2 regions of the Streptomyces sp. NPDC102406 genome follow, and region 2 is predicted to be linked to the other one. Evidence: riboswitches for the same ligand, from Rfam matches in the RefSeq annotation. Region 2 holds a riboswitch; the other holds the start of a gene.
What was found. A riboswitch is a leader RNA that binds a small molecule or an ion and turns the genes downstream of it on or off. The one in region 2 is predicted to bind glycine.
Positions count from the first base shown of each region.

Region 1: linked by a shared signal. The riboswitch ahead of gcvT (glycine cleavage system aminomethyltransferase GcvT) and the one ahead of gcvP (aminomethyl-transferring glycine dehydrogenase) in region 2 are both predicted to bind glycine.

Region 1 is NZ_JBIWKP010000007.1:300,978-315,423, reverse strand. It holds gene ACIRF8_RS27345 (polysaccharide deacetylase family protein) at 1-98, shown strand, start outside; gene ACIRF8_RS27340 (hypothetical protein) at 95-1,318, shown strand; gene ACIRF8_RS27335 (GNAT family N-acetyltransferase) at 1,330-1,962, opposite strand; gene ACIRF8_RS27330 (EF-hand domain-containing protein) at 2,119-2,334, shown strand; gene ACIRF8_RS27325 (alpha-isopropylmalate synthase regulatory domain-containing protein) at 2,396-2,779, opposite strand; gene ACIRF8_RS27320 (NADPH-dependent F420 reductase) at 2,895-3,587, shown strand; gene ACIRF8_RS27315 (glycoside hydrolase family 25 protein) at 3,610-4,161, opposite strand; gene ACIRF8_RS27310 (Ig-like domain-containing protein) at 4,309-5,322, shown strand; gene ACIRF8_RS27305 (L-serine ammonia-lyase) at 5,351-6,748, opposite strand; gene glyA (serine hydroxymethyltransferase) at 6,920-8,188, opposite strand; gene gcvH (glycine cleavage system protein GcvH) at 8,197-8,574, opposite strand; gene gcvT (glycine cleavage system aminomethyltransferase GcvT) at 8,641-9,756, opposite strand; glycine riboswitch at 9,928-10,035, opposite strand; gene ACIRF8_RS27285 (AAA family ATPase) at 10,186-10,848, shown strand; gene ACIRF8_RS27280 (enhanced serine sensitivity protein SseB) at 10,883-11,659, shown strand; gene ACIRF8_RS27275 (enhanced serine sensitivity protein SseB C-terminal domain-containing protein) at 11,778-12,563, shown strand; gene ACIRF8_RS27270 (ABC transporter permease) at 12,880-13,884, shown strand; gene ACIRF8_RS27265 (ABC transporter substrate-binding protein) at 14,008-14,446, shown strand, end outside.
Region 2 is NZ_JBIWKP010000019.1:8,786-23,231, forward strand. It holds gene ACIRF8_RS36215 (MerR family transcriptional regulator) at 1-5, shown strand, start outside; gene ACIRF8_RS36220 (DNA polymerase IV) at 52-1,437, shown strand; gene ACIRF8_RS36225 (PRC-barrel domain-containing protein) at 1,449-1,823, opposite strand; glycine riboswitch at 1,936-2,030, shown strand; gene gcvP (aminomethyl-transferring glycine dehydrogenase) at 2,214-5,099, shown strand; gene ACIRF8_RS36235 (DUF5999 family protein) at 5,158-5,358, opposite strand; gene ACIRF8_RS36240 (hypothetical protein) at 5,699-6,286, opposite strand; gene ACIRF8_RS36245 (glutamate-cysteine ligase family protein) at 6,811-8,331, shown strand; gene ACIRF8_RS36250 (substrate-binding and VWA domain-containing protein) at 8,351-10,120, opposite strand; gene ACIRF8_RS36255 (CPBP family intramembrane glutamic endopeptidase) at 10,315-11,109, shown strand; gene ACIRF8_RS36260 (PhzF family phenazine biosynthesis protein) at 11,130-11,939, opposite strand; gene ACIRF8_RS36265 (dihydrofolate reductase family protein) at 12,052-12,681, opposite strand; gene ACIRF8_RS36270 (PadR family transcriptional regulator) at 12,909-13,511, shown strand; gene ACIRF8_RS36275 (SRPBCC family protein) at 13,594-14,022, opposite strand; gene ACIRF8_RS36280 (hypothetical protein) at 14,156-14,344, opposite strand.

The sequences.
Region 1 (14,446 bases), on a different contig from region 2:
TCGGCTACCGGGACACCGTCGCCGCCCTGCCGCCCCTCCTGGACCACCTCGACCGTCGCGGCCTGACCGCGGTGACCTGCACGGAGCTGCTCACGTGAACACCACCCCGCCCCCCTCCCCGCAGGCCCGGCCGGTGCGGCGCACCACCGTCCTGCTCGGCGCCGCCGCCGTCCTCGCCGCGCTCACCGGCTGCGGCACCGACGCCCCCGCGGACCGCGCCGCCGAAGGCCCCGTCAAGCCGGTCAGGGCGACCGCGCCGACCGCGTCACCGAAGCCGCCGGCCGTGCGCGGACTGCCCGGCATGCCGCCCGTCCTCGACCCCCGCGACGTGTACGCGGCGGACCGGCCCGGCAAGCTGTCGCCGGTGGTGAAGGCCTTCCCGTCCCGGATCTACGTGCCCAACACCGAGTCCGACACGGTCACCGTCATCGACCCGAAGACCCGCAAGGTCATCGGGACCATCCCGGTCGGACACCAGCCCCAGCACGTCGTCCCCTCCTGGGACCTGAAGACGCTCTGGGTCAACAACAACCGCGGACACACGCTCACCCCGATCGACCCGAGGACGGGGAAGGCGGGCAAGCCCGTCGACGTGCACGACCCGTACAACCTGTACTTCACGCCCGACGGCAAGAACGCGGTCGTGATGGCCTCGCTCGACCGCCAGCTCGTCTTCCGCGACCCGCACACCATGAAGATCAGACACACCGAACCGGTGAGCTGCTACGGCGTCAACCACGCCGACTTCTCGCCCGACGGCCGCTACTTCATCGTGAGCTGCGAGTTCAGCGGCGAACTCCTCAAGGTCGACACGGCACGCATGAAGGTCGTCGCCCAGCAGAAGCTCCCCTTCCAGGGAGCCATGCCGCAGGACGTGAAGATCTCCCCCGACGGCAAGAAGTTCTACGTCGCCGACATGATGGCCGACGGCATGTGGGTGCTGGACGGGAACACCTTCTCCAAGCCCACCCTGCTGCCGACCGGCAAGGGCACGCACGGCCTCTACGTGAGCCGCGACTCCAAGGAGATGTACGTCACCAACCGCGGTGAGGGCTCCATCTCGGTCTTCGACTTCGCCCAGGACAAGCTGACGAAGAAGTGGAAGCTCCCCCAGGGCGGCAGCCCCGACATGGGCGGCGTCTCGGCGGACGGCACCACGCTCTGGCTGTCCGGCCGCTACGACGCCGAGGTATACGCCGTCGACACCCGCACCGGCGCCCAGGTCGCCCGCATCCCGGTCGGCCGCGGCCCGCACGGCCTCGCGGTCTATCCACAGCCCGGCCGCTACTCGCTCGGCCACACCGGCATCTTCCGCTAGGTCATGCCCGGTCACCGGGTGAGCATCAGCGCCTCGGACCCCACCGGACCGTAGCCCGCCGCCCGGAAGACCCGGACACTGCGCGCGTTGCCCGGCGACTGCTGCGCCCACACGTACTCGTCGTCCGCCAAGTGGCGGGCGGCGAGCGCCAGTCGCCGCCCAAGGCCCCGGTGGCGCAGGTCCTCGTCCACCTCGATCGCGGCCTCCAGACGCCCGCCGATCCCGCGCCCGAGCACCAGGACACCGCCGGCCGCCTCCCACACCCGCACCTCGTCCCGGTGCGCGAGGGCCCGTACCACCCGGGGGTGCTCCCGGTCCCGGATCTCGCGCAGCTCCAGGGGCGGCGGGCCCGCGAGCGCCGGTGCGACCGTCAGCAGGTCGATCGTGTCGTGGGCGCGGCCCGTGCGGTCCATGAACGCGGTGAGGAACCGGGCGTTCATGGACGCCGCGAGCGGGTCGCAGTCCACCGCCGCCAGCGCCTCGCGCACCCAGCTCTCCGGCTCGTCCGTGAACACCACGCTGTGCGCCGTGAACGCCAGCACCCCCGCGTCCCGCGCGCACATCTGCGGCACGACCGTCGTCCCGCCGTCCGGCGGCGGGAAGACACCCTTGGCCGCCGCGTCCAGAATGTCGCGCAGATTCACCTTGGCTCCTCGCTCGCGTCCCCACCCACCGGCCACCGACTCTATGACGCCGAGTCCGCCTGGGTCCTGGCCGCACCGCGTGCCCACCCCGCCGGATAATCTGACCCCGTCAATACGGCAGAACGAGCAGTACGTACCAAACGAGGGGTGGTCCCGGTGGCGGACATCGAGGAAGCACGCAAGGCGTTCGAGCGGTTCGACGCGGACGGCGACGGCTTCATCACGGCGGCCGAGTACAAGAGCGCCATGGCGCAGATGGGCGACTTCAACGTCACGGAGTCGGTGGCCGAGGTCCTCATCGCCCGGCAGGACACCGACGGCGACAAGCTCCTCTCCTTCGACGAGTTCTGGGCCAACCTGAACAAGGCCTGAGTGCGGTGCCCTGTCCGCCGGGGCGGGAGCGGTGTGCTCCCGCCCCGGCGGACAGGTTCTCTCAACCCGCCGCGGACACGGCCCTGTTGACCGCCGCCGGCACCGCCCGCACGGAGGCGGTCAGGACCCAGGTGGAGCGGCCCGCACCCCACGCGTGCGTCCCGCCGACCCGGCAGCGGACGTAGGCGACGGCTTCGCTGTCCGGGCCCTCGGTGAGGCCGTGCTCGGCGAAGGACTCGATGCCGACCTCGAGACCGGCCGCGCGCAGCGCGTCGGTGAAGGCGGCCGGCGGGCCGTTGCCCTTGCCGTCGAGGTCCCGTACGACGCCGTCGATCTCGGCCGTGCCGGTGAAGCGGTGCACGGCGCCGTCCTGCCGGGTGCTCCACTCGACGAGCGCGACCGACCCCGTGACGTCCAGACAGGCCGTGCGGAACAGCTCGTACAGGTCGTCCGCGCCGGGGCCCGCCCAACTCCGTGGGCCACGGCTGCGGCGGCGGGCCCGTCGTCACTCTTTGGGCGCAACCGCGGAATAGCCGTCGGTCCACCGGGGTTGGCAATCCATGCACATGCATGGATCTCTCGAAGGGCATGACATGAAGATCGGCATCATCGGCGCGGGCAACATCGGTGGCAACCTCACCCGGCGCTTCACCGCCGTCGGGCACGACGTCCACGTCGCCAACTCGCGCGGCCCGCACACCCTGACCGAACTCGCGGAGGAGACCGGCGCCACGCCCGCCACCATCGAGGACGCGGTGCGCGACGCGCAGGTCGTCGTCGTGACTGTCCCGCTCAAGGCCGTCCCGAACCTCCCCGAGGGCTTCCTCGACGCCGCCGCACCCGACGTCACCGTCCTCGACACCGGCAACTACTACCCGCAGCAGCGCGACGGGAAGATCGCCGAGATCGAGGACGGCCTCACCGAGAGCCGCTGGACCGAACGGCAGATCGGCCACGAGGTCGTCAAGGTGTTCAACGGCACCTACGCCCAGGACATCCTCGACAAGCCGCGCCCCTCCGGCGACCCGGCGCGCGTCGCCCTGCCGATCGCGAGCGACGACACCGCCGCCAAGCAGGTGGTCACCGCCCTCCTCGACGAGATCGGCTTCGACACCGTCGACGCGGGCGGCCAGGACGAGTCGTGGCGCCAGCAGCCCGGTACCCCCGTCTACGGCCTCGCCTCCGACGCCATCGCCGTCCGCAAGGCCCTGGAGGCGGCGTCCCCGGAGCGCACCGCGGAGTGGCGCGCCTGACCCGCCGTCCCTTCGACCCTCGTCAGGGCGTGGCCCATTCGCGCAGCGCCGCCTCGCTCGCGAAGTCGGCCACGTCCTTGTCGAGGGGGTGATCGGTGTACTGGTGGAAGCGCCACTTGGCCTTGATGCGCGGCTTGCCCGAGGCCACGTAGTCGGCGATCCAGAGACCGTCGCCCGCGTAGGACGTCGTGTCGATGTTGAGCCAGTAGTTGCGGTTGCAGTAGAGCAGGACCCGGTGGTGGGGCCGCAGCCGCTTCACCTCGCGGATGAATCTGTCCTTCTCCGCGTTGCTCGCGTGCGTGCCGTCCCCGGTCGTCTCCCAGTCCACGGCCAGCAGATCGCCCGCCCTCTCGGGGGCCTTGCTCACGAAGTACTCGGCCTGCGCGGTGAGGTTCCCCGGCCACAGGAAGTGGTAGAAACCGACGACACAGCCCGCGTCCCGCGCCCGCTTGGTCTGCGCGGTCAGCCGGGGATTGACGTAACTGCGGCCCTCCGTCGCCTTGATGAAGACGAACGACAGGCCGTCGGTGTCGAACGAGGACTGGTGCGAGCTGACGTCGATGCCACGGATCATGGCTGAGCCTCCTGGGAATGGGGCGACGAAGTCGACCTACCCATCGTCGTTTGCCGACCCCCACTCTTGGAACACGCTTTACACGGCGACATGCAACTGACGTCGCCCCTTCCGCTGTCTGACAGGGAGGCGGGGGGCAATGGGCGCATGACGAAGAGAGCGGGGCAGTTCGTGGGACGGCGCAAGGGCAGCGGCATAGGGATCGCGCTGATGACGGTCGCGGCGCTGGCAGGCGTGAGCGCCTGTGGCGGCAGCGGCGGCGACAAGGCGGGCGGGGACGACGCGAAGGCGTCGGGCAAGCCGAGCGCGAGCGCGTCTCCGTCACCGGAGAAACCCAAGGGACCGCCGATGCTCCTGGAGACGATCACCCCGCAGACCGGCGCCACGGTCGGCGTGGCCATGCCGGTCTCGGTGGTCTTCACCAACCCGGTGGCCGCCAAGGCGCGCGCCTCCGTCGAGAAGCACATGAAGGTGAGCGCGTCGCAGCCGGTCGAGGGCGCCTGGCACTGGTTCGGCGACAAGCGCGCCGACTGGCGGCCGAAGGAGTACTGGCCCTCCGGCACGAAGGTGAAGGTCGAAGCCGACATGAAGGGCGTCGCCAACGGCAACGGCCGGTACGGCGTGCGCACGTACACCCACACCTTCAAGGTCGGCGACGACGTCCGGGCCGACGTCTCCGTCACCGGGCACACCCTGAAGGTCACCAAGAACGGTTCGGCGCTGCGCACGCTCTCGATCAACGCGGGCAGCGCCGAGTACCCGACCTGGAACGGCACGATGGCCGTCATCGACAAGCAGGAGAAGGTCCACATGACCTCGTGCAGCGTCGGCATCAGTTGCAACAAGGGTGACGCCAACTACTACGACCTGACGCTGCCCTGGGACGTCCACCTCACCCAGTCCGGCACCTACGTCCACTACTCGACCGGTGACCCGAGCCCGGGCAGCGGCAGCGCCCGCGGCTCGCACGGCTGCGTCCACCTGTCGATGTCCGACGCCAAGTGGTTCTACCAGCAGGTCAAGCAGGGCGACCCGGTCACCATCACCGGCTCCCCGCGCGCCAAGGCCCCGGCCGACAACGGCTACGCGTCGTTCAACCTGAGCTGGGACCAGTGGCTCGCGGGCAGCGGCTCGGGCGAGTCCACCACCGCCGCCCTCTGACCCCGCGCGGCGGGCCGGCGCCCGGTGATCAGCACTCGATGATGTTCACCGCGAGCCCGCCGCGCGCCGTCTCCTTGTACTTGACGGACATGTCGGCGCCGGTCTCCTTCATGGTCTTGATGACCTTGTCGAGGGAGACCTTGTGGGAGCCGTCGCCGCGCATCGCCATCTTGGCGGCGGTGACGGCCTTCACGGCGGCCATGCCGTTGCGCTCGATGCAGGGGATCTGGACGAGGCCGCCGACGGGGTCGCAGGTCAGCCCGAGGTTGTGCTCCATGCCGATCTCGGCCGCGTTCTCCACCTGCTCGGGGCTGCCGCCAAGGACCTCGGCGAGCGCGCCCGCCGCCATCGAACAGGCCGAGCCGACCTCGCCCTGGCAGCCGACCTCGGCGCCGGAGATCGAGGCGTTCTCCTTGAACAGCATGCCGATCGCGCCCGCCGAGAGCAGGAAGCGGACGACGCCCTCCTCCTTCTCCTGCGGGGAGCCGCCGGGCACGAAGTTCACGTAGTAGTGCAGGACCGCGGGGATGATGCCGGCCGCGCCGTTCGTCGGGGCGGTGACCACCCGGCCGCCCGCCGCGTTCTCCTCGTTCACCGCCATCGCGTACAGCGTGAGCCACTCCATGGCGTGCGCCAGCGGCTCGCCCTCGGCCCGCAGCTTGCGAGCCGAACCCGCCGCCCTGCGGCGGACCTTCAGGCCGCCCGGCAGGATGCCCTCCCGGGACATGCCGCGCGCCACGCACGCCTGCATCACACGCCACAGTTCGAGCAGGCCGGCGCGGATCTCGTCCTCGGTGCGCCAGGCCTTCTCGTTCTCCAGCATCAGCGCCGGGATGGACAGGCCCGTCTCACGGGTGAGGCGCAGCAGCTCGTCGCCGGTGCGGAACGGGTACTTCAGGACGGTGTCGTCCGGCACGACCGGGTTCTCGCCCGCGACGGCGTCCTGGGAGAGCACGGTCTCGTCGACGACGAAGCCGCCGCCGACCGAGTAGTACGTCTTCGTCAGCAGCTCGCCGCCGTCGGTGTCGTACGCCCACAGCCGCATGCCGTTGGCGTGGTAGGGCAGCGTCTCGCGGCGGTGCAGGACCAGGTCGTCGTCGAAGGAGAAGGCGATGTCGTGGACGCCGAGGAGGTTGATGCGGCCGGCGGACTTGATCTCCTCCACCCGCTCGTCGGCGTGCTCCACGTCCACGGTGCGCGGCGACTCGCCCTCCAGACCGAGGAGGACGGCCTTGGGGGTGCCGTGTCCGTGGCCGGTCGCGCCGAGCGAGCCGTACAGCTCGGCGCGTATAGAGGCGGTGTGGGCCAGCAGGCCCTCGTTCTTCAGGCGGCTCGCGAACATCCGGGCCGCGCGCATCGGGCCGACCGTGTGTGAGCTGGACGGGCCGATGCCGATCGAGAACAGGTCGAAGACCGAGATGGCCACGGTGAGAACTCCAATGGGTGGGTGGCGGACGCCGTTGTCTGCCGGGGTGGTGCGGTGTGCGGGGCGGTGCATGGCGCGGGGCACCGCGCGTCCTGGTTCCTTGTGGTTCCAGTGTGCGCGGTGCCCCGGAAGTGTGTACGTACACAAGGGTACGTAACTCCGGCCGAATCCTTACAGGCCGGGGTACAGCGGGTGCTTCTCGGCCAAGGCGGTCACCCGGGCCTTGAGCGCCTGGGCGTCGTAGGACGGCTTGAGGGCCTCCGCGATCACGTCGGCGACCTCGGTGAAGTCCTCGGCGGTGAAGCCGCGGGTGGCGAGGGCGGGTGTGCCGATGCGCAGGCCCGAGGTGACCATCGGCGGGCGCGGGTCGTTCGGGACGGCGTTGCGGTTGACCGTGATGCCGACCTCGTGGAGGCGGTCCTCGGCCTGCTGCCCGTCGAGCTCGGAGTCGCGCAGGTCGACCAGGACGAGGTGCACGTCCGTACCGCCGGAGAGCACGTTCACGCCGTGGGCGCGGGAGTCCTCCGAGGTCAGGCGCTCGGCGAGGATGCGGGCACCCTCGACGGTGCGCTGCTGGCGCTCCTTGAAGCCCTCGCTCGCGGCGATCTTGAAGGAGACCGCCTTGGCCGCGATCACGTGCTCCAGGGGGCCGCCCTGGAAGCCCGGGAATACGGCGGAGTTCAGCTTCTTCGCGAACTCCTTGCTGCGGGCCAGGATGATGCCGCCGCGCGGGCCGCCCAGCGTCTTGTGCGTGGTGGATGTGACCACGTCGGCGTGCGGCACCGGGTTGGGGTGCAGGCCCGCGGCGACGAGGCCCGCGAAGTGCGCCATGTCGACCCAGAGGTACGCCTCGACCTCGTCGGCGATGCGGCGGAACTCGGCGAAGTCGAGCTGGCGCGGGTACGCCGACCAGCCGGCGATGATCACCTTGGGGCGGTGCTCCTTGGCGAGCCGCTCGACCTCGGCCATGTCGACCAGGCCGTTGTCGTCGACGTGGTACGGGACCACGTCGAACTGCTTGCCGGAGAAGTTCAGGCGCATGCCGTGCGTGAGGTGGCCGCCGTGCGCCAGGTCCAGGCCGAGGATCGTGTCGCCGGGCTTGGCGAGCGCGAAGAGGGCCGCCTGGTTCGCGGAGGCGCCCGAGTGCGGCTGCACGTTGGCGTACTCGGCGCCGAACAGCTCCTTGACCCGGTCGATCGCGATCTGCTCGGTGACGTCGACGTGCTCGCAGCCGCCGTAGTAGCGGCGGCCGGGGTAACCCTCGGCGTACTTGTTGGTGAGGACCGAACCCTGGGCCTCCATGACGGCGACCGGGGCGAAGTTCTCCGACGCGATCATCTCCAGGGTCGACTGCTGGCGCTTCAGCTCGGCGTCGACCGCGACGGCGACCTCCGGGTCGAGCGCGTGCAGGGACTCGTTCAGAACGGACTTGTCGGTCATGATGCGGTTCAGCTCCCGGAGAACTCGGTGTACTCGTCGGCGGTGAGCAGGTCCTTCGGTTCGTCGGCGATCCGGACCTTGAACAGCCAGCCGCCCTCGAAGGGGGCCGAGTTCACCAGGGACGGGTCGTCGACGACGTCCTGGTTGGCCTCGGTGACCTCGCCCGACACCGGGGAGTACAGGTCGGAGACCGACTTGGTGGACTCCAGCTCACCGCAGGTCTCGCCCGCGGTGACGGTCTCGCCGACCTCGGGGAGCTGGACGAACACGATGTCACCGAGCGCGTTGGCCGCGTGCTCCGTGATGCCGACCGTGGCGACGCCGTCCTCGACGGCCGACAGCCACTCGTGCTCCTTGCTGTAGCGAAGCTGCTGGGGGTTGCTCATGAGGCGAATTCTCCTGTACGCGGGAAGGTGCTGGTGACAGTGGGGCGGGCGGCCGGGGCGCGCGGGCTACTTCTGGCGCTTGTAGAACGGCAGCGCCACGACCTCGTACGGCTCATGCGTACCGCGGATGTCCACGCCCACGCCCGCCGTGCCCGGCTCGGCGTGCGCGGCGTCGACGTACGCCATGGCGATCGGCTTGCCCAGGGTGGGGGAGGGGGCGCCGGAGGTGACCTCGCCGATCACCTGTCCTTCGTGGACGACCGGCATGCCCGCGCGCGGGACGCGGCGGCCCCCGGCGACCAGGCCGACGAGCTTGCGGGGCGGCGCTGTCTCGGCGCGCTCGGCGGCGGCGGCCAGGGCCTCGCGGCCCACGAAGTCGTCCGCGTGGGAGGTCTTCTCGAACTTCACGACCCGGCCGAGGCCCGCGTCGAAGGGGGTCAGCTCGGTGGTCAGCTCGTGCCCGTACAGCGGCATGCCCGCCTCCAGGCGCAGCGTGTCACGGCAGGACAGACCGCACGGGACGAGGCCGTGCTCGGCGCCCGCCTCGGTCAGCGCCTGCCACAGCTTCTCCGCGTCGGCGGGGGCGACGAACAGCTCGAAGCCGTCCTCGCCGGTGTAGCCGGTGCGGGCGATGAGCGCCTCGACACCGGCGACGGTGCCGGGCAGACCGGCGTAGTACTTCAGCCCGTCCAGATCGGCGTCCGTGACGGACTTCACGATGGCGGGGGAGTGCGGGCCCTGCACGGCGATCAGCGCGTACGCGTCCCGGTCGTCGCGGACCTCGGCGTCGAACCCCTCGGCGCGCTCGGTCAGGGCGTCGAGCACGGTCTGCGCGTTGCCCGCGTTGGCGACGACCATGTACGTCGTCTCCGCCAGCCGGTAGACGATCAGGTCGTCGAGGATGCCGCCGTCGGCGCGGCAGATCATCGTGTACCGGGCGCGGCCGACGCCGACGGTGCCGATGTTGCCGACCAGCGCGAAGTTCAGCAGCTCCACCGCGTCCGGTCCCGACACCGTGATCTCGCCCATGTGCGACAGGTCGAAGAGTCCGGCCCTCGTGCGCACGGCGTTGTGTTCCTCGCGCTCGCTGGCGTAGCGCAGCGGCATGTCCCAGCCGGCGAAGTCGGTCATGGTGGCGCCCAGCGAGCGGTGCAGGGCGTCGAGTGCGGTCGTACGGGTCATGGCTGGTGCTCCCGGGCGTGACGGCGATGGCGAGGGGTCCCCCGTGGCGGAGGCCTCCCCATCTGTCATCGGAACCTGAGAGGTTCGCCCCGACCCCACGTACTGCTGGTCATGGCTTGCACCTTGGGTGGGGCCGCCGTACTGGACGGACGGCCCGCTTTTCAGATGTGCCTCGCCCGCGCGGTACGGGGCCTGAGAGATTCAAGGGAGGAACTTGCTCCTTCGGCGCCCGGGTACCCGTCGTGCTGGTGGGTCCCGGAACTCTCCCGCGCGGATTCAAGCGGCCGGTATGCGGTTGTGCGCGTGTGGCGCTGTGTGCGTGTGGCGCGCACATCATTGCATGCCCGTCGAACGGGGAAACCCCACGCCGGGCATTACCTTCTCTTTACACTTGGCGGGCAGAAGTGCCTGAGCGGAACGGGGAGGACGATCACGGTGCGCAAGGCGATCGTGGGGGCGTACGCGACGACGGCTCCGAGTGCGCCCGCGGCGGTGCCGGGGGCACGGACCCCGCGGCGGCGCCAGGTGCGCGACCTGCGCGGGCGAGCGGGCCGCACACCACGCCGGATCGGGTTCGCGGCGGGGGACCTCGTCGTCCTCTCGGGGCTGCCCGGCAGCGGCAAGTCCACCTTGATGCGCCGGACGGTCACGGTCCGGCGCATCGACTCCCAGGACGCCAGGGAGCGCTGGGCGGCCCGCCTCCCGCGCGGCGTGCCGTACGCCCTGTACCGGCCGCTGGTCCGCATCGCGCACTACGCGGGCCTGCGGCGGGCGATGCGCTCGGGCGCCAGCGTCGTCGTCCACGACTGCGGCACCCAGGCCTGGGTGCGCCGCTGGATGATCCGCGTGGCCCGGCGCCGCGGCGCCGCCGTCCACCTCCTGCTCCTCGACGTCCCGCCGGAGACCGCGCGGGAGGGTCAGTTGCGGCGGGGCCGCGGGGTGTCGCGGTACGCGTTCGCGCGCCATCGCCGGGCGGTGGGCGCGCTGGTCACCTCGACCGAGCGGGGCGAACTGCCGGCGGGCATCGAGTCGGCGGTGCTCCTGGACCGCGCGGCGACCGACGCCCTCGGCGGGATCACGTTCCGGGGATAGGGGCCGTCGGCGGCACGGGTTATCGTCGGCGGCTATGGAACACCCGGCATTTCACGAGGACGCGCACCCCCATCCGACGCACGGCTGGCCGGCCAACGAGCTGGAGCAGGTCCTCGCCGCGGCGCTCGGCGTGGAAGGGGCGGGCGCCCGCATCGTCGAGGTCCTGGGCCGCAGCCCGATCTGGATTCCGCTGCCCCAGGGCGGCAGCACCGAGAGCCGCGACCTCGACCTGCCGACGCTGGAGATCGAGGGGCAGGCGTACGTGCCCGTCTTCAGCTCCGAGCAGCAGTTCACGCAGGTCACCGGTGGCCGTATGCACTGCGCGGTGGCCCCGGCCGTCGAGTTCGCCCGCGGTCTTCCCGCCCAGGTCGGGCTCGCCCTCAACCCGGACGGCGCCGTCGGCATCCCGCTGCCCCCGGCCGCCGTCGCCGAACTGGCCCGCAGTGGCCGCACCCCGCTGGACGGCCCGGCCACCGGTGGCCGCGTCGTGCTCTCCGAGCCGGACTGGCAGCACGACCCGGTGGACTTCCTGGCGGCGGTGCGCGAGGAGTTCGAGGCGGTCGGCACCGTGCTGAGCGCCCACCGCTGCCTCGCCGTCGTCGAGGACGCGGCCCCGTCGCTCTTCATCGGCGTGCGGCTGACCCAGTGGGAGGGCTCCGCGCGTGACCTCCCGCTGGACGCCCTGGGCCGCGCCCTCGGCCGGACGCCGGTCGCCTGGCCGGTGAACCTCGTCTTCCTCGACGTCACCCAGGACCCGGTCGCCGACTTCCTGCGCACCCGCGTACAGCCGTTCTACGCGCGGGAACGGTGAGGCCGTCCGTCAAGTCGGTGTCAGGAACGCCGCTTAAGCTGGTTTCATGACCTGACCGGGCGGCGCTGCGCCCCCGGGCACGGGCGGGACACGGACGTTCACGAAGGGGCGGTTACGGGTGAGTGCGTCGGGCACGGCCGCGGCCGGACAGGTCGAGCACATGCTGCGCCAGGTGACCCCCGGGCGCTACGACGCGTACGAGGCGCTCCTCGCGGCCCTCGCCGCCGGACAGGTCTGGATGCTGCTCTGGCACGGCCAGGCCGGCTCACCCGACGCCCAGTACGGGAACATGGACGTGGACGGTTTCTCCTACGCCCCCTGCGTCACCTCCGCCCAGGAACTCTCCGCGTCCGGCTGGTCCCGCGCCTACGAGGTGGTCGGCGGCGTCGACGCGGCCCGCACCCTCTACCCCGACCACTACGGCCTGTGGCTCAACCCGCACGCACCCGGCGGCGGCGTCGGCGTGCCCTGGCTCGACCTGCGGCGCATCGCGGGCGGCCTCGACCGGCAGGCCGCCGGGCCGCTGCGGCTGGCCGAACCGACCATCGAGATCCCCCAGTTCTACGCGCTGCTCGCGCAGAACGCGCACCGCACCACCGCGATCCGTTCGCTGCGCCGCGCCTGGGTGCAGCCCGCGATCGGCGCACCGTACCTGGCGATCGGCCTCGACGTGTACGACACCTCGCCCGCGTCGGTGGACGCGGTCCGCGCCATGATGCAGCAGTCCGTCGCGGCGGTCCCGGACGGCCTGCCGGTCTCCACGGTCGCCATGTCCGACCCGTACGACCCGGTGGCGATGTGGCTGCGGGCGAACGCGCGCCCGTTCTACGACCGTGAGGCGCACGCCGCGCCGGCCGCCCCGGCCGGCGGCGGTTACGGCTTCCCGCCGCCCTACGGAGCCTGAGCGCGGCGCGGCCGTCCCGACCCTCCCACAACGGCCGTCACACTATGGACAGTTGTGGCCCCAATGTCCGGCCTGACACCCCTTACGCCCCAACTGCCCACTGTTCGCACCCCGTTCACGGCTGTCCGGATAACGGAACACCCCTGACCGCATCACGTTTAGGCATCCTTTCCCCGTCAAGTCTGGCAACAGATCGCACACAGGTTGAAGACTCCCGCAGCAAGGGGCTTCGCCTCTGTGTACGACGGACTGAACCACGCCGCTACAGCGGCAAGTGCGGGCCGGTCACCGCCGGTTGAGAGGGGTCCTTGCCACGATGACGGCACCATTGCACGACACGACCGCGGAAGTGGAGCCGGCGGCGCCGGTCGACGCTGCCGCGAGCGGCGCGGGCGGCAAGGTCGAAGGGCGGTCGCTGAAGCAGATCGCCTGGAACCGCCTCAAGCGCGACAAGGTCGCCCTCGCCGGTGGCATCGTTGTCGTCTTCCTTGTCCTGGTGGCGGTCTTCGCCCCGCTCATCGTGAGCCTGCTCGGGCATCCGCCGAACGAGTTCCACCAGGACAAGCTGGACCCGTTGACCAACCTGCCCAGCGGGTCCCTCGGCGGTGTCAGCAGCGACTTCCTCTTCGGCGTCGAGCCGAACAAGGGCCGCGACGTGTTCAGCCGCATCGTCTACGGTGCCCGGATCTCCCTGCTCGTGGCCTTCCTCGCGGCGATCGTCGCGGTGGCCCTCGGCACCCTGTTCGGCATCATGGCGGGCTACTTCGGCGGCTGGGTCGACGCCGTGATCAGCCGCGTCATGGACGTGCTGCTCTCCTTCCCGCAGCTCCTCTTCATCATCTCCCTGGTCTCGGTCCTCCCCGACGACCTGCTGGGCCTGACCGGCAGCGGCGTACGCATCGCCGTGCTCGTCCTGGTCATCGGATTCTTCGGCTGGCCGTACATCGGCCGTATCGTCCGCGGCCAGACGCTCTCGCTGCGGGAGCGCGAGTACGTCGAGGCCGCCCGGTCACTGGGCGGCGGCTCGCGCCACATCCTCTTCCGCGAGCTGCTGCCGAACCTGATCGCGCCGATCGTCGTCTACATGACGCTGATGATTCCGACCAACATCCTCACGGAGGCGGCGCTCAGCTTCCTCGGCGCGGGCGTCCGGCCGCCCACCGCGTCCTGGGGCGGCATGCTCCGGGACGCCCTGGAGACCTACGAGCACGACCCGATGTTCATGGTCTTCCCCGGCGTCACGATCTTCATCACCGTCCTCGCGTTCAACCTCTTCGGCGACGGGCTGCGCGACGCCCTCGACCCGAAGGGGACCCGGTAGAGCCGCAAGCCCGAGAAGCCCGACGGGCTTCCCCAGAACTGCCCCTGCCGCACAGTCAGGTGGCTTGACTCCATGGTTCTCCGGCATGTGCCCGGTGACCGCGATCTCGGAGGTTACGAGAAAATGCCCACAAGTTCCTCGAAACGACGGCTCGCCGCCGGCGCGGCCCTCGTGGTCGCGGCGCTGGTGACGACCACGGCGTGCGGCGGCGGCGACGACGGCGACTCCAAGGACTCGTCGAAGGGCGCCGGCTACGACGCGGCGTACAACAAGGTCGCCAACGCCTCCACGAAGAAGGGGGGCACGCTGAAGATGGTCGGCAAGCAGGACCTCGACTCCGCCGACCCCCAGCGTGCCTACTACGGCATGTCGTGGGACTTCATGCGCTTCTACACGCGTCAGTTGGTCACCTACGCGCCCAAGGCGGGTGCCGCCTCCACCGAGCTGGTCCCCGACCTGGCCACGGACAACGCCAAGATCACGGACGGCGGCAAGACGTACACGTACACGCTGCGCGACGGTGTGACGTGGGAGGACGGCTCGCCGATCACCTCCAAGGACA
Region 2 (14,446 bases):
TGTGACGGTCGTGCGGCCGCGTTGTCAGTGGCGTAGGGCAGCATCGGTGGGGTGAGGACCGGGCCGACGATTCTGCATCTCGACATGGACGCCTTCTACGCCTCGGCGGAGCAGGCGGCCAAGCCGAGCCTGCGCGGGAAAGCGGTGGTCGTGGGCGGGCTCGGGCCGCGCGGTGTCGTGGCGACGGCCTCCTACGAGGCGCGGAGGTTCGGGGTGCACTCGGCGATGCCGATGGGACAGGCACGCCGCCTCGCGCCCAACGCCGCCTACCTGGTGCCGCGGTTCCGGCTGTACCGGGAGGTCAGCGAGCAGGTGATGGGGCTTCTGCGGGAGCTTTCGCCGCTGGTGGAGCCGTTGAGCCTGGACGAGGCGTTCGTCGATCTGGAGGCCGGTGAGGTGGCCTCGGACGCCGGTTCCGCGGAGGCCGTGGGGGTGCGGCTGCGGGCGGACATCCGGCGGGTGACCGGACTGACCGGCTCCGTGGGGCTCGCCGCCTCCAAGATGCTGGCCAAGATCGCGTCGGAGGAGGCGAAGCCGGACGGGCTCGTGCTGATACGTCCGGGGACCGAGCGGGCGCTGATCGGCCCGAAGTCCGTACGGATCCTGCCAGGTGTCGGCCCCGCGACCGGGGACCATCTGCGCCGGGCCGGGATCCTCACCGTCGCGGAGATCGCCGAGGCGGGCCAGGACGAGCTGGTGCGGCTCCTCGGGAAGTCGCACGGCCAGCATCTGTACGCCATGGCGCTGGCCCACGACGAGCGGCCCGTCGTCGCCGAGCGCGATTCCAAGTCGGTGTCGGTCGAGGACACCTACGACGTGGACATCCATGACCGGGTGCGCGTGCGTACCGAGGTGCAGCGCCTCGCCGACCGGTGCGTGGAGCGGTTGCGGGCGGCCGAGCGGTCGGGGCGGACCGTGGTCCTGAAGGTGCGGCGGTACGACTTCTCGACGCTGACGCGGTCCGAGACGTTGCGCGGGCCGACGGACGATCCGGCGGTGGTGCGGGAGGCCGCCGCGCGACTGCTCGAGTCCGTGGACACGACGGGCGGGGTGCGGTTGCTCGGGGTCGGTGTGAGCGGACTCGCCGACTTCACGCAGGAGGACCTGTTCGCGCAGGCGGCTGCCGCCGAGGAGGGCCGGGGCGCGGAGGGCGGCACGGTGGACGCCGCCGTCGAGGAGGCGGAGCGGGGCGAAGCCGCCGAGGTGGAGACAGGGCCCGCGGAGCGGCGCTGGATGGCCGGGCACGACGTGCGGCACGCCGAGTTCGGTCCTGGCTGGGTGCAGGGCAGTGGGCTCGGGCGGGTGACCGTGCGCTTCGAGACGCCGTACACGGTCGGACCCGGGCGCGTGCGGACGTTCCAGGTCGACGATCCGCTGCTGGAGCCGGCGGAACCGCTGCCGCTGGTGGAGCGTGCCGGGGACCGGGGCGCGGCGTGAGGCCGTGCCGTTCAGGCCCGCTCGTCCTCCGTTCCCGCGATGCGGCCGAACCGGAGGTCGGGGGACTGGGGGGCCGTGATGTCGAGGCCGTAGTGGTGGTAGAGCTGGAGCTCCTGCTCGGGGGAGAGGTGGCGGCCCACGCCGAAGTCGGGGGAGTCCTTGATCAGGGCGCGTTCGAAGGGGACGCGGAGGGAGCCGTCGACCAGCTCGCTCGGCTCCAGGGGGACGAAGGCGTCGCGGCTGAAGAGGCCGGTACGTATCGCCGCCCACTCCGGGATGCCGGTGGCGTCGTCGAGGTAGACCTCGTCGATGGTGCCGATCCTGGCTCCGTCGCGGTCGAACGCCTTGCGGCCGATCAAGTTGCGTGGATCGACGTCGGTCTGCACGGAGCCTCCAGAGGGTCGCAACTCGTCTGTAAGCACTACGAAAGAGCACATTGGGGAAGGCGGCCACTCGAGGGATCCTCATATGGCCGCTGGTAGGCTGGCAAGCGGCTGCTGACCCCGTGCGGGAGAGTCTTCGACGGTTGTCGAAGACGCCGAAGGAGCAAATCCTCCCCGGAATCTCTCAGGCCCACGTACCGCACGGACGAGGTCACTCTGGAAAGCAGGGCGGGGTGCACGTGTCCGCTCTCACCGACGGTGAAAGCCGGTGTGCTCCGTGATCGTGCGGGCGGACCGGTGAAGCTCTCAGGTTGAGATGACAGAGGGGGAGGCCGTCCGGGCAGCCACGCCGTGGTGCCCCTCGCAGGTCGCAATGACCAGGAGGCCTCCGCAATGACCGCCAACCGTACTCCGCTCTCCGCCCTTGAGCAGGGAATCCCCTTCGAGCAGCGCCACATCGGTCCGGATGACGCCGCGCAGGCCAAGATGCTCGCGCAGGTCGGCTACGGCTCGCTCGACGAGCTGACGGCGGCCGCGGTGCCGGATGTGATCAAGAGTGCCGAGGCGCTGGAGCTGCCCGCCGCCCGGACCGAGGCCGAGGTCCTCGCCGAGCTCCGCTCCCTCGCCGACCGCAACCAGGTGCTCGGCTCGATGATCGGGCTCGGCTACTACGGGACGTTCACGCCGCCGGTCATCCTGCGCAACGTCATGGAGAACCCTTCCTGGTACACGGCCTACACGCCCTACCAGCCGGAGATCTCGCAGGGCCGCCTCGAAGCGCTGCTCAACTTCCAGACGATGGTCGCCGAGCTGACCGGACTGCCGACCTCCGGCGCCTCCCTGCTCGACGAGGGCACGGCCGCAGCCGAGGCCATGGCGCTCTCGCGGCGCGTCGGCAAGGTCAAGGACGGCGTGTATCTGGTGGACGCCGACGCGCTGCCGCAGACCGTCGCCGTCATACAGACACGGGCCGAGCCGACCGGTGTGGAGATCGTCGTCGCCGACCTGAGCGACGGGATTCCGGCCGAGGTCGCCGAGCGCGGTGTCGTGGGCGTGCTCGTGCAGTACCCGGGGGCCTCCGGAGCCGTGCGCGACATCAAGCCCGTCATCGACCAGGCGCACGAGCTGGGCGCGATCGTCACCGTCGCCGCCGACCTGCTCGCCCTGACGCTGCTGACCTCGCCGGGCGAGCTCGGTGCCGACATCGCCGTCGGCACGACCCAGCGCTTCGGTGTCCCGATGGGCTTCGGCGGTCCGCACGCCGGTTACATGGCCGTACGGGAGAAGTTCGCGCGGTCCCTGCCCGGGCGGCTCGTCGGCGTCTCCGTGGACGCCGACGGGAACAAGGCGTACCGGCTCGCCCTCCAGACGCGGGAGCAGCACATCCGCCGGGAGAAGGCGACCAGCAACATCTGCACGGCGCAGGTACTGCTCGCCGTCATGGCCGGTATGTACGCCGTCTACCACGGGCCGGAGGGTCTGCGGTCCATCGCCTGGCGCACCCATCGCTACGCCACCCTGCTGGCCGCCGGTCTGACGGCGGGCGGGGTCGAGCTCGTGCACGGCGTCTACTTCGACACCCTGACGGTCCGGGTGCCGGGCAAGGCCGCCCAGGTCGTCCGCGCCGCCCGTGAGGGCGGGGTCAATGTGCGGCTCGTCGACGCCGACCACGTGTCGATCGCTTGCGACGAGACCACCACCCGTAATCAACTCCACGTCGTCTGGGGCGCGTTCGGCGTCGAGGCGGACATCGATGCCCTGGATGCCGGGACGCCCGACGTCCTGCCCGGTGGCGCGCTGCGCGAGGACGAGATCCTGACGCACCCCGTCTTCCACCAGCACCGCTCGGAGACCGCGATGCTGCGCTACCTGCGCAGGCTCGCCGACCGTGACTACGCGCTCGACCGCGGCATGATCCCGCTGGGCTCCTGCACGATGAAGCTCAACGCGACGACGGAGATGGAGCCGGTCACTTGGCCCGAGTTCGGGCAACTGCACCCCTTCGCGCCGGCCGAGCAGGCGCAGGGCTACCTGACGCTCATCACGGAGCTGGAGGAGCGCCTCGCCGAGGTCACCGGCTACGACAAGGTGTCGTTGCAGCCGAACGCCGGGTCGCAGGGCGAGCTCGCGGGTCTGCTGGCGGTGCGGGGCTACCACCGCGCCAACGGCGACGTGCAGCGGACCGTCTGCCTCATCCCGTCGTCGGCGCACGGCACCAACGCGGCCAGCGCCGTGATGGCCGGGATGAAGGTCGTCGTCGTGAAGACCGCCGACGACGGCGAGATCGACGTCGAGGACCTGCGCGCCAAGATCGAGCAGTACGCGGAGCAGCTCTCCGTCCTCATGATCACGTACCCGTCCACGCACGGTGTCTTCGAGGAGCACGTCGCCGACATCTGTGCCGCGGTGCACGACGCCGGTGGCCAGGTCTACGTCGACGGGGCGAACCTCAACGCGCTGGTGGGGCTGGCCAAGCCGGGGCACTTCGGCGGCGACGTCTCGCATCTGAACCTGCACAAGACGTTCTGCATCCCGCACGGCGGCGGCGGCCCCGGCGTGGGCCCGGTCGGCGTGCGCGCGCACCTCGCGCCGTACCTGCCGAACCACCCGATGCAGCCGGCCGCGGGTCCGGAGACCGGCGTCGGGCCGATCTCGGCCGCGCCGTGGGGCTCCGCGGGAATCCTGCCGATCTCCTGGTCGTACGTGCGCCTCATGGGCGGCGAGGGGCTGAAGCGGGCGACGCAGGTGGCCGTGCTCTCCGCGAACTACATCGCCAAGCGGCTGGAGCCGCACTACCCCGTGCTCTACACCGGTCCCGGTGGGCTCGTCGCGCACGAGTGCATCATCGATCTGCGCCCGCTCTCCAAGGCGACCGGGGTCACCGTCGACGACATCGCCAAGCGCCTGATCGACTACGGGTTCCACGCGCCGACCATGTCGTTCCCGGTCGCGGGGACGCTCATGATCGAGCCGACCGAGAGCGAGGACATCGATGAGCTCGACCGGTTCTGCGAGGCGATGATCGCCATTCGCGGGGAGGTCGAGCGGGTCGGCTCCGGCGAGTGGCCGGCGCAGGACAACCCGCTGCGGAACGCTCCGCACACGGCGGGGATGCTCAGCGGTGCGTGGGAGCACGCGTACAGCCGCGAGGAGGCCGTCTTCCCCGCGGGGGTGGCCGCCGCCGACAAGTACTGGCCGCCGGTGCGCCGGATCGACCAGGCCTTCGGTGACCGGAACCTGGTCTGCTCGTGCCCGCCCCTGGACGCCTACGAGGCGTAGGAACGCCGATGGCCGCCGTGCGGCCTGCCGACCGGTGCGGCGGGTCGCGCGGTGGTCCTCAGGCCGCCCTCACCACGCCCGCCAGCGGGCGGTGCGGGGCGATGATCGTGCCGTTGGGAAGCAGCTCGCCGGTGTCCTCGAAGAGCAGGACCCCGTTGCACAGGAGGCTCCAGCCCTGCTCCGGATGGTGAGCCACGGGAAGCGCGGCCTCCCTGTCCGCGGACTCTGCTGTGGGGCACGATGGCTGGTGCTGGCACATGGATGGGTTCTTTCGCTGCGTAGTGATCTCGATGACGTCGGCGTCCGTGCTGCGGCGTGAAGTCGTGTTCATGGCCGCCCCCCGTTTTCAGTCGGTCCGGAACCCAGTGTTGCCCTGTGGGCGTCAATCCGCAGGGATTTCGTAGCAGCGGTCCTCACTGGATGGAGACGCGTCACCCGTGCGGACGGTTCACCCCAAGTGCACTGCCTCTTCGGGTGGTTCGGGGTGACCGGAGTGGACTAGTCCCTTCCGGCAGGACTGTGCCCCGCGACCGGACGGCGGGCGGCGCGGGGCACAGGTTCCCGAGGGTCCGGCGCGGGGCGGGCCCTCTCCGGTCGGGTCAGGCGAGCAGGACGGCCCGGGTCGGCGTCAGCCGCAGGGCCAGGACCGGCAGCAGGTCCGCCACGCGGTGCAGGCGGTGCGCCGCGATGCCGGGCGGGGCCGGCGCGAGCGGGATCAGGATGTCGTCGGCCGCCGGATGCCCGCTGGAGGCGTCGGCGGTGTGGTCGCCGTGCAGCCAGAGGGTGAGCATGTACAGCTCAGGTACGGAGAGCAGTCGGGGCTGGTAGGTCTTCGGCAGGGCCTCGGCCTGGCGCAGGGCGCGCTCGGTGGAGGCGACATAGGGACCTTCGAAGAAGTGCGAGAAGGCCCAGCCGTCCGGGGTGAGCATCGTGTCGGCGGCGGCCACCGCGCGATCCCCGCAGCGCACGAGGAAGCGCCAGCCGGTGAGCCGGGTGCGCGAGGGACCTCCGGTGGTTTCGGTGACGTGGTTCAACACGTGGAGCGGGAGCGGGAGTTCGGGACTTGCCGGACCCTGTGCGGTGCGCAGGGACGGGGTGCGGGCTTCACGGACGGCTGTGGGGGAGCCGAGGGCCGTGGACACGCTGCGGAGGGCGGGCGCGGGAGCCGGGGGGACATGCAGCGGCATGGTGGGTCGCCTCTCATTCGACAGGCACGTGGTGCGAGGGCGGTGCGGGACGAGCGGACGGCGCTGTCTGCTGCTCGGTGCGCGGGAACGCGCGAAGGTGCACGGGGTCAGAGGAGGCGGGGGCCTGGACACGGGCGCCAACCCTCTGTCTCTTTGCGGAGTTTATACGACGCGTGTTCACACGGTGTTTCCACTACCGGTGCCGTCCGGGTGCGCAAGGGCCTATCAGGCCGTCGTTCCCGTTGTGTTCTGTCGGCGTACGGTGGATTTCCCATGGATCCGAGCCGTGTGACCTCGGTTTTGTCCGATCGGGCGGTCGGCTGATTCTCGTCGGCGTTTTTCACCAAGACTTCGTAGATGAATCTGCGAAAGGCCCCATGCCTAAGGAATGTGCCGCCGGGTATCTGCACTGAGCGTACTGCTCCGCGGACCCGCGCGGGGCGTTGTCGATCACATTGCTGGGCATCATCCACCGTGACACGCGGCCGGATCAACGGGCTGCCCATGCGAGGAAGGGTGCTCCCATGGGGAAGAAGGTCGCTGCGGGCGCGGTCGATCTGGCCGATCGGCGGCAGTACCGGCAGAAGCTGCACGAGTGTCTGGCGGGGCTCGGGCGGCTCCTGGAGGAGGAGCGGTTCGACCGGCCAAGGAATCTCATGGGGCTGGAGATCGAGCTGAATCTCGCCGGGCCCGACGGGATGCCGCGAATGATGAATGCGGAAGTACTGGAGAGGATCGCGAGCCGGGATTTCCAGACGGAACTGGCGATGTTCAATCTCGAAGTGAATATCGCTCCGCACCGGCTCGGCGGCCGTGTTCTCGACCAGCTCGCCGAAGAGTTGCGGACCGGGCTCGGATATGCGCACCGAAAGGCCAACGAGGTCGACGCGGGCATCGTCATGATCGGCATCCTGCCGACGCTGGACGCCGACGACCTCATCTCCGCGAACCTGTCGGACGTCGACCGGTACACCTTGCTCAACGACCAGATGGTCGCCGCGCGCGGTGAGGACTTCCTCCTGGACATCGACGGTGTGGAGCGGCTGACCTGCACGTCCTCCTCCATAGCGCCCGAAGCCGCCTGTACGTCCGTGCAGTTGCACCTCCAGGTCACGCCGGGCCGCTTCGCCGACGTGTGGAACGCCGCGCAGGCGGTGGCCGCGGTACAGATCGCCGTGGGGGCCAACTCGCCCTTCCTGTTCGGGCGCGAGCTGTGGCGGGAGTCGCGGCCCCCCTTGTTCCAGCAGTCCACGGACACCCGGCCGCCCGAGCTGAAGGCGCAGGGGGTACGGCCGCGGACCTGGTTCGGGGAACGGTGGATCGACTCGGCGTACGACCTCTTCGAGGAGAACCTGCGCTACTTCCCGCCGCTGCTGCCCGTCCTGGACGACGAACAGCCGCTCCGGGTGCTCGACGAGGGAGGCGTGCCGAAGCTCTCGGAACTCGTCCTGCACAACGGCACCGTCTACCGCTGGAACCGGCCCGTCTACGAGATCGCCGACGGCGTCCCGCACCTGCGCGTGGAGAACCGGGTGCTGCCCGCCGGGCCCACCATCACCGACGTCATCGCGAATGTCGCCTTCTACTACGGCCTCGTACGGGCGCTGGCGGAGGAGTCCCGGCCGGTCTGGTCGCGGCTCTCCTTCGACGCCGCCGCCCGCAACTTCGACACCGCCTGCCGCCACGGCATCGACGCGCGCCTGGAGTGGCCGCGCCGGGGGCGGTTCGGCGGGACCGAGCAGGTGCCGGCCGTCACCCTCGTACGGGACGAACTGCTGCCGCTGGCCGCCGCGGGACTGGACGCGTGGGGTGTCGAACCCGCCGACCGCGACTTCTATCTGGGCGTGATCGAGGAGCGGTGCGCGCGCCGGACCAACGGCGCGGCGTGGCAGGCGGCCACGTACCACCGGGCCCTGGAGAGCGGGCTGGGGCGCGAGGCGGCGCTCGCCGCGACCACGCGGCGCTACGCGGAGCTGATGCACCTGGGCGAGCCCGTGCACACCTGGCCCGTCGGACTGCCGGAGCCGGCCGTCCCGCTGGGCTGAACGGGGCGGCCGGGCCGGATCAGTTGCTTCTGGCGCCCGCCTGCACGATGGCCTTGAGGATCACCTGCTGGATGTCGGCCGGGTCGCTCACCTGGTGGCCCGAGCCGCCGGTCGCCTCGGCGATCTGCTCGATCTCGTCCCTGTCGGTGTCCGGGCCGACCGCGATGACGATGAGGGGCACGGGGCGCTCGGGCAGGGTCAGGCTCTCCAGCCGGGATATGAGGCTGCCGCGGGAGATCGAGCCCGCGTCCTCGTTGACGCCGTCGGTGACCACCACCACGGCGTTGAACCTGCCGCTCCTGTAGGAGGACGTGGCCTCCTTGTAGGCGGCGAGTGTCGTGTCGTAGAGGCCGGTCGCGCCGCCCGGTACGGGCCTCAGGGAGGTGAACGCGGCGGACAGGCGGTCGCGTTGGGTGCCGGAGCCCTTGCGGTCGCCGAGGCGCTCGGTCGGGACGAGCTTCTTGTAGTCGCGGTCGCCGTCGAGCAGCGTCGAGAACTCCCACAGGCCGATCTCGTCCTCCGGGGTGAACGTCGAGAGGGCCGCCAGCATCGACGCCTTCGTCACCTCCATCCGGGACTCGCCGCGGCCCGGCACGAGGCTCGTCATGGAGGCCGAGGCGTCCACGACCGTGGTGATGCGGGCGCTCTGCACCGTGATCGTCCACATGCCGAGGGTCTCCTCGATCTCCTCGTCGCCCGGCGGCTGCGAGGCGGGCTCCGCGTACGGCTGCGGGGATCTGGCACCGGCCTGGGCGGCGACCGCGTCCGGTGAGCCGCCGCTGTCGGTGCGAAAGCCGTGCTTCTCCAGGACCGCGCGGCCCTCGGGGGCGCTGAGCAGCGTCATGAAGCGGACCGCGGCGCGACTCTCGTCGGTGCTGAGGGAGGCCTCGTCGACCAGGGAGAAGGGGTAGTTCAGCTCCGGCGAGCCGTCCTTCGGATAGAAGAGGTCGAGGGAGCTGTCGGCGTCGGCCTCGGCATTGTGCGCGAAGGCGGCCTGCTCGGAGAGGATCAGCGCTTCGTTGCGGCGCGGGTTGCCCTGCTCGGCGCCGGAGTCGTCGCGGGCGACGGTGTCCATCAACTGCGCGTCGCTGTCGGACGTGCGCTGCGAGAGGACCTCGGCCATGGCGGCGGCCTGGGTGGAACCACCGCCGGACCTCTTCGAGGCACCCGCCAGTTTGGTGAGGGCGAGCAGACCGGTGGCGCTGCGCGCCGGATCGGCCGCGCCCAGGCGCAGCGTGTCGTCCTCCAGCGCCGCGCCCGTCAGCCGTGTCCAGTCGTACGTCTTGCCGGGCCAGCCGAACGCCTTGGCGGCCGACGGCACCATGCCGACCCCGATCGGTGAGGTGGCGATGTTCCCGGCCGGGGTCACCCGGCTCGCCTTGGCGTTCTGCTCGACGCGCCGGATCCACAGGTCCGAGTCCGGCACCCAGACCTCGTAGTCCGCGCTGCCTCTGCCGGCCCGTAGGGCGTCGGCGACCTGGTACGACGCGCGGCCGGTGACGGCGACATCGAGGCAGTTGCCGTCCGAGGTGACCTTCTGCGTCCGCGCGCGGTCGGCCACCGTCTTCAGGGCGGGCGCCACGTCCGGGGACGCGACCACGTCGAGGTGCACCTCGTCGCCGCAGGCGGAGCCGAGGTCGAGCAGGTCGCTGCGGACCACCAGGGCCGTGCCGGCCGCGACGGCGAGGACGAGAGCCGTCGCGAGGGCCACCGAGCGGCCCCGTGACCGTCGCCGCGGGCCGCCCGCGGCGCTCCCGTACCCGTCGGGCATGCTGCTGTGACGTCCCATGACGGTGGTGCCCCTCCCTGAGCCGTATAGGCAGTTGCGGTATAAGCGGTGAAGCAAGGGAGGGGAGAGGTGCGCCGGACTGCGGCGTCCGCCCCCCTCGGCCTGTCGCGCGCGATCTTCGTACCTGCATTCGAGACCTTAGCGGGACGGCATGGGGGGCGCGGTGGGATTACTCAAGTGAAGGCAGGTGTGCGGTGGAGGCGGGCTCGGTGGCCGGTTCTTTTCCCGACGGGGGGCTCTCGCGACGGTTTCTGCGGGACGAGACGCTGCTCGTCCTCGGGCTGTCGCTCGGCGCGAGCGGCGTCTCCGCGCTGATCAGCTTTGTCGGCTCGGTGACCAGACCGGGCGGCCTGAAGGACCAGGCGGCGACGCTCAACGCCTCGGCGGCGCCCGGCAGGCCCTGGCTCGATCTCGCATGGCAGTTGTTCGGCATCGCGAGCGCGCTCGTGCCCGTCGCGCTCGTCGCGCACTTCCTGCTGCGGGAGCGCGCGAGCCTGCGCACGATCGGCTTCGACCGGACGCGGCCGTGGTTCGACGGGACCCGCGGCGCCGCGCTCGCGGCCGTGATCGGCAGCACCGGCATCGCGTTCTACCTCGCGGCCCGCGGCCTCGGCTTCAACCTCACGGTGGTGCCGGAGGCGCTGCCCGACGTGTGGTGGAAGTACCCGGTGCTGATCCTCTCCGCGGTGCAGAACGCCGTACTCGAAGAGGTCATCGTCGTGGGCTATCTGCTGCGCAGGCTCGGCCAGTTGGGTTGGACGCCCGGCACCGCGCTGGTCGCCTCCTCCGTGCTGCGCGGCTCGTACCACCTCTACCAGGGCATCGGCGGGTTCTTCGGGAACCTCGCGATGGGCGTCGTCTTCGCCTACCTGTACCGGCGGTGGGGACGGGTCGGGCCGCTGGTCGTGGCCCATTCCCTGTTGGACATCGGCGCGTTCGTCGGGTACGCGCTGCTCGCGGGCAAGGTGGACTGGCTGCCCACCGCCTGAGACGGGCCGTGCCGTGGCGCCTACGCCGTCAGCTCACCGTCGATGACGGTGACCGCGCTGCCGGTGAGCAGGGTGCGCTCGCCGCGCAGTTCCACGCGGACCAGGCCGGTGCGCGCCGACGCCTGGAGGCCGGTGAGATCGGTGCGGTCCAGGCGCCGCGCCCAGAACGGGGCCAGGGCCGTGTGCGCGCTGCCGGTCACCGGGTCCTCGTCGATCCCGACGCGCGGGAAGAAGCAGCGCGAGACGAAGTCGTGGCCCTGCGTGGGGTCCTCGGCGCGGGCGGTGGCGATGACGCCGCGCTCGGACAGCGCGCTGAGGGCCCTCAGGTCGGGCGCGAGGCTCCTGACCGTCTTCTCGTCGGCCAGTTCGACCAGCAGGTCGCCGACCGAGCTGCCCGTGTCGTGGACCGAGAGGGGCTCGGCGCCGAGGGCCTCGGCGAGTCCGGCCGGCGCCGCTTCCTCGGTGAGCGGGGCCGTCGGGAAGTCGAGGGTCAGGGAGCCGTCGTCGTGCGGGGTGGCGACGAGGACACCGCTGCGCGTGGCGAAGCGGACCGGGCCCCGGGTCGTCCCCGTCGAGTGCAGCACGTGGGCCGTGGCGAGGGTGGCGTGGCCGCACATGTCGACCTCGGCGGCGGGGGTGAACCAGCGCAGGGCCCAGTCCGCGTCGCCGCCCTCGGGCAGGGGGTGCGCGAAGGCGGTCTCGGCGTGATTGACCTCGACGGCGACGTCCTGGAGCCAGGCGTCGGAGGGGAAGGCGTCGAGGAGCAGGACGCCTGCGGGGTTGCCGGCGAAGGGACGGTCGGTGAAGGCGTCGACGATTCGGATACGCATGACCGGGACGCTAGACCCGCCGACGGGTCCACGGCCAAGGCCAATGCGGAGTCATTGGCATCTTTTCGCCGTGGCGTCGTCGCGGCTGCGGGCCCGGTCGGGGGCGGCGGGTTCAGCGGCGTACGAGCAGGGCGTGCGTGGCGGCGTCCGAGGCGACGAGTTCCGTGACGCGGTAGCCCGAGATGCCGTCCGCGACATGGTCGAGCAGCCGCTCGCCCCGGCCCGCCAGCAGCGGGACGATCACCATGTGCAGCTCGTCGACGAGGCCGGCCCGTAGATACTGCTGCACCGTGGCCGGGCCGCCGCCCAGGCGGACGTCGCGGCCGTCCGCCGCGTCGAAGGCGCGCCGCAGCACGGTCTCGACGGGCTCGTCCGTGAAGTGGAAGGTCGTGCCGCCCTCCTTGGGGATCGAGGGGCGGACGTGGTGCGTGTGCACGAAGACGTCGTGGTGGTAGGGCGGGTTCTCGCCCCACCAGCCGGACCAGGTCTCGTCCTGCCACGGGCCGCGCTGCGGGCCGAACATGTTGCGGCCCATGATCGTGGCCCCGATGTTCTCCTCGCCGCGCTCGATGGAGGCGACGTCGATGCCGCTCCTGCCCGCGTCGCGGTCGCGCATGGCGTTCATCATCCAGTCGTGCAATCCCTCCATGCCGTCCCCGAAGGGGGCCTCCAGGCGCTGGTGCGGTCCGGTGGCGAAGCCGTCGAGCGTGACGGTCACGTTGTGGACGCGGAGCTTGGGCATGTCGTTCTCCCTGGTCGTGGGCGGTTCCCGGAGCCGGTGCCTTACGGGCCGGCACTTCCGCGTCGATCGACGGGGGCCGGGATCGACAGCCGCGCGGAGATGGCCCGTGGCCCGCTCGTCGACAGGTGTTGCCAAGCGATGTCTTCCGATATATCGTTGAGGCATCGCGATCGGTCAATGATCGCGGTCATCGAATCCTGCGAACAGTCATGAAAGGACTGATTCCCATGCGTACCCACGGACACGACCACGGACATGGACACCACGGACCCGGCCACGAGGGCAGGGGAGGCTTCGAGGGTCGGCGTGCGGCCTTCGGGCCCTTCGGGCCGGGCTTCGGCCCCGGACCCTGGGGCGGACGCGGCGGGCGCGGTGGCGGCCCTCGCGGGCGAGCGCGCCGCGGTGACGTGCGCGCCTCGATCCTCGCCCTGTTGAAGGACCGCCCGATGCACGGCTACGAGATGATCCAGGAGATCGCCGAGCGCAGCGGCGGCGCCTGGAAGCCCAGCCCGGGCTCCGTCTACCCGACGCTCCAACTGCTGGAGGACGAGGGCCTGATCACCAGCGCCAGTGAAGGCGGCAAGAAGCTGTTCTCGCTCACCGACGCCGGGCGCACCGCCGCCGACGAGGGGCCCGAAGCCCCCTGGGAGGAGCCCGGTCGCGGTGTCGACTGGGAGGCCATGAACGAGATCCGGCAGGCCGGTTTCGGCCTGATGGAGGCGTTCGGCCAGGTCTGGAAGACCGGCAGCAAGGAGCAGCGCGACAAGGCGCTCACCGTCATCACCGACGCGCGCAAGAAGCTGTACCTGATCCTCGCCGATGAGGACTGATCCCCGTGCGGTCCCCGCGCGGAGGCGCCCCGTACGACATGTGCGGGGTGCTTCTCCCTGTGCGTAGGGGCGCGGGTGCGGGTCAGGTCACGAGGCCGTCGAGTTTGCGCAGGGACTCCTGGAGCGCCGCCGTCGCCGAGTCCTTCAGTTTGCCCGCCATCAGGGAGACCGCGGCGCCCGTGAACTCGCCGTCGATGCGGACCGTCGTCGCGTCCCCGTCCGGGACGAGGGTGTAGCGCGTGCCGACCGTCACGCCCATCGGGCCCTTGCCCCTGATCGCGAGGGTGCGGGGAACTGCCAGGTCCTCGACGGTCCAGGTGACCTCGGCCGGGAACCCCATCAGCCGCATGTTCTCCTCGAACCGGCCGCCGACCTCCAGCGAGGTGGGAGCGCCCTGGGGGAAACCGGTGTGGGTGGCATTCCACTCGCCGTACGAGGAGAAGTCGGTGAGCTGCGCCCAGACCTTCTCGGCGGGCGCCTCGATCCGTGTTTCCGCACTGACTTCGGCCATGCGGCCACCCCTTCGCGTCGACGCCTGTGGTGTCGCGGAAAGTAGCCGTACGCCCTCGAACATTCAATACTGATGAACTGTCAGAGGTGGACCCTTGTCGACGTCCCGACGTCCCGACGTCCCGACGGCCGGATCAGCCGACGCGTCCGATCTCCGCGGCGTCGAACAGGTCGTACGCGCGCGGGTGCGGGCCCTCGTCGTGGCAGTGCCAGGCCTCCCAGAACAGGTCGGCGGGCAGGGCGTCGGCAGGGGCGTCCACCCGGTACACGTACTGCCTGCCGTCGACCGCGGACAGGGCCACGAGCCAGCACCCGCTCCTCATGTCTGTGACGGACGAGCAGGGCGGGGGCCGCGGTTGCGCCAGGGCGGGCACAGGGGGCGCGGGGTGTGATGGTGCGCGCTCTCAGGGTCGCCTGATGTCCTC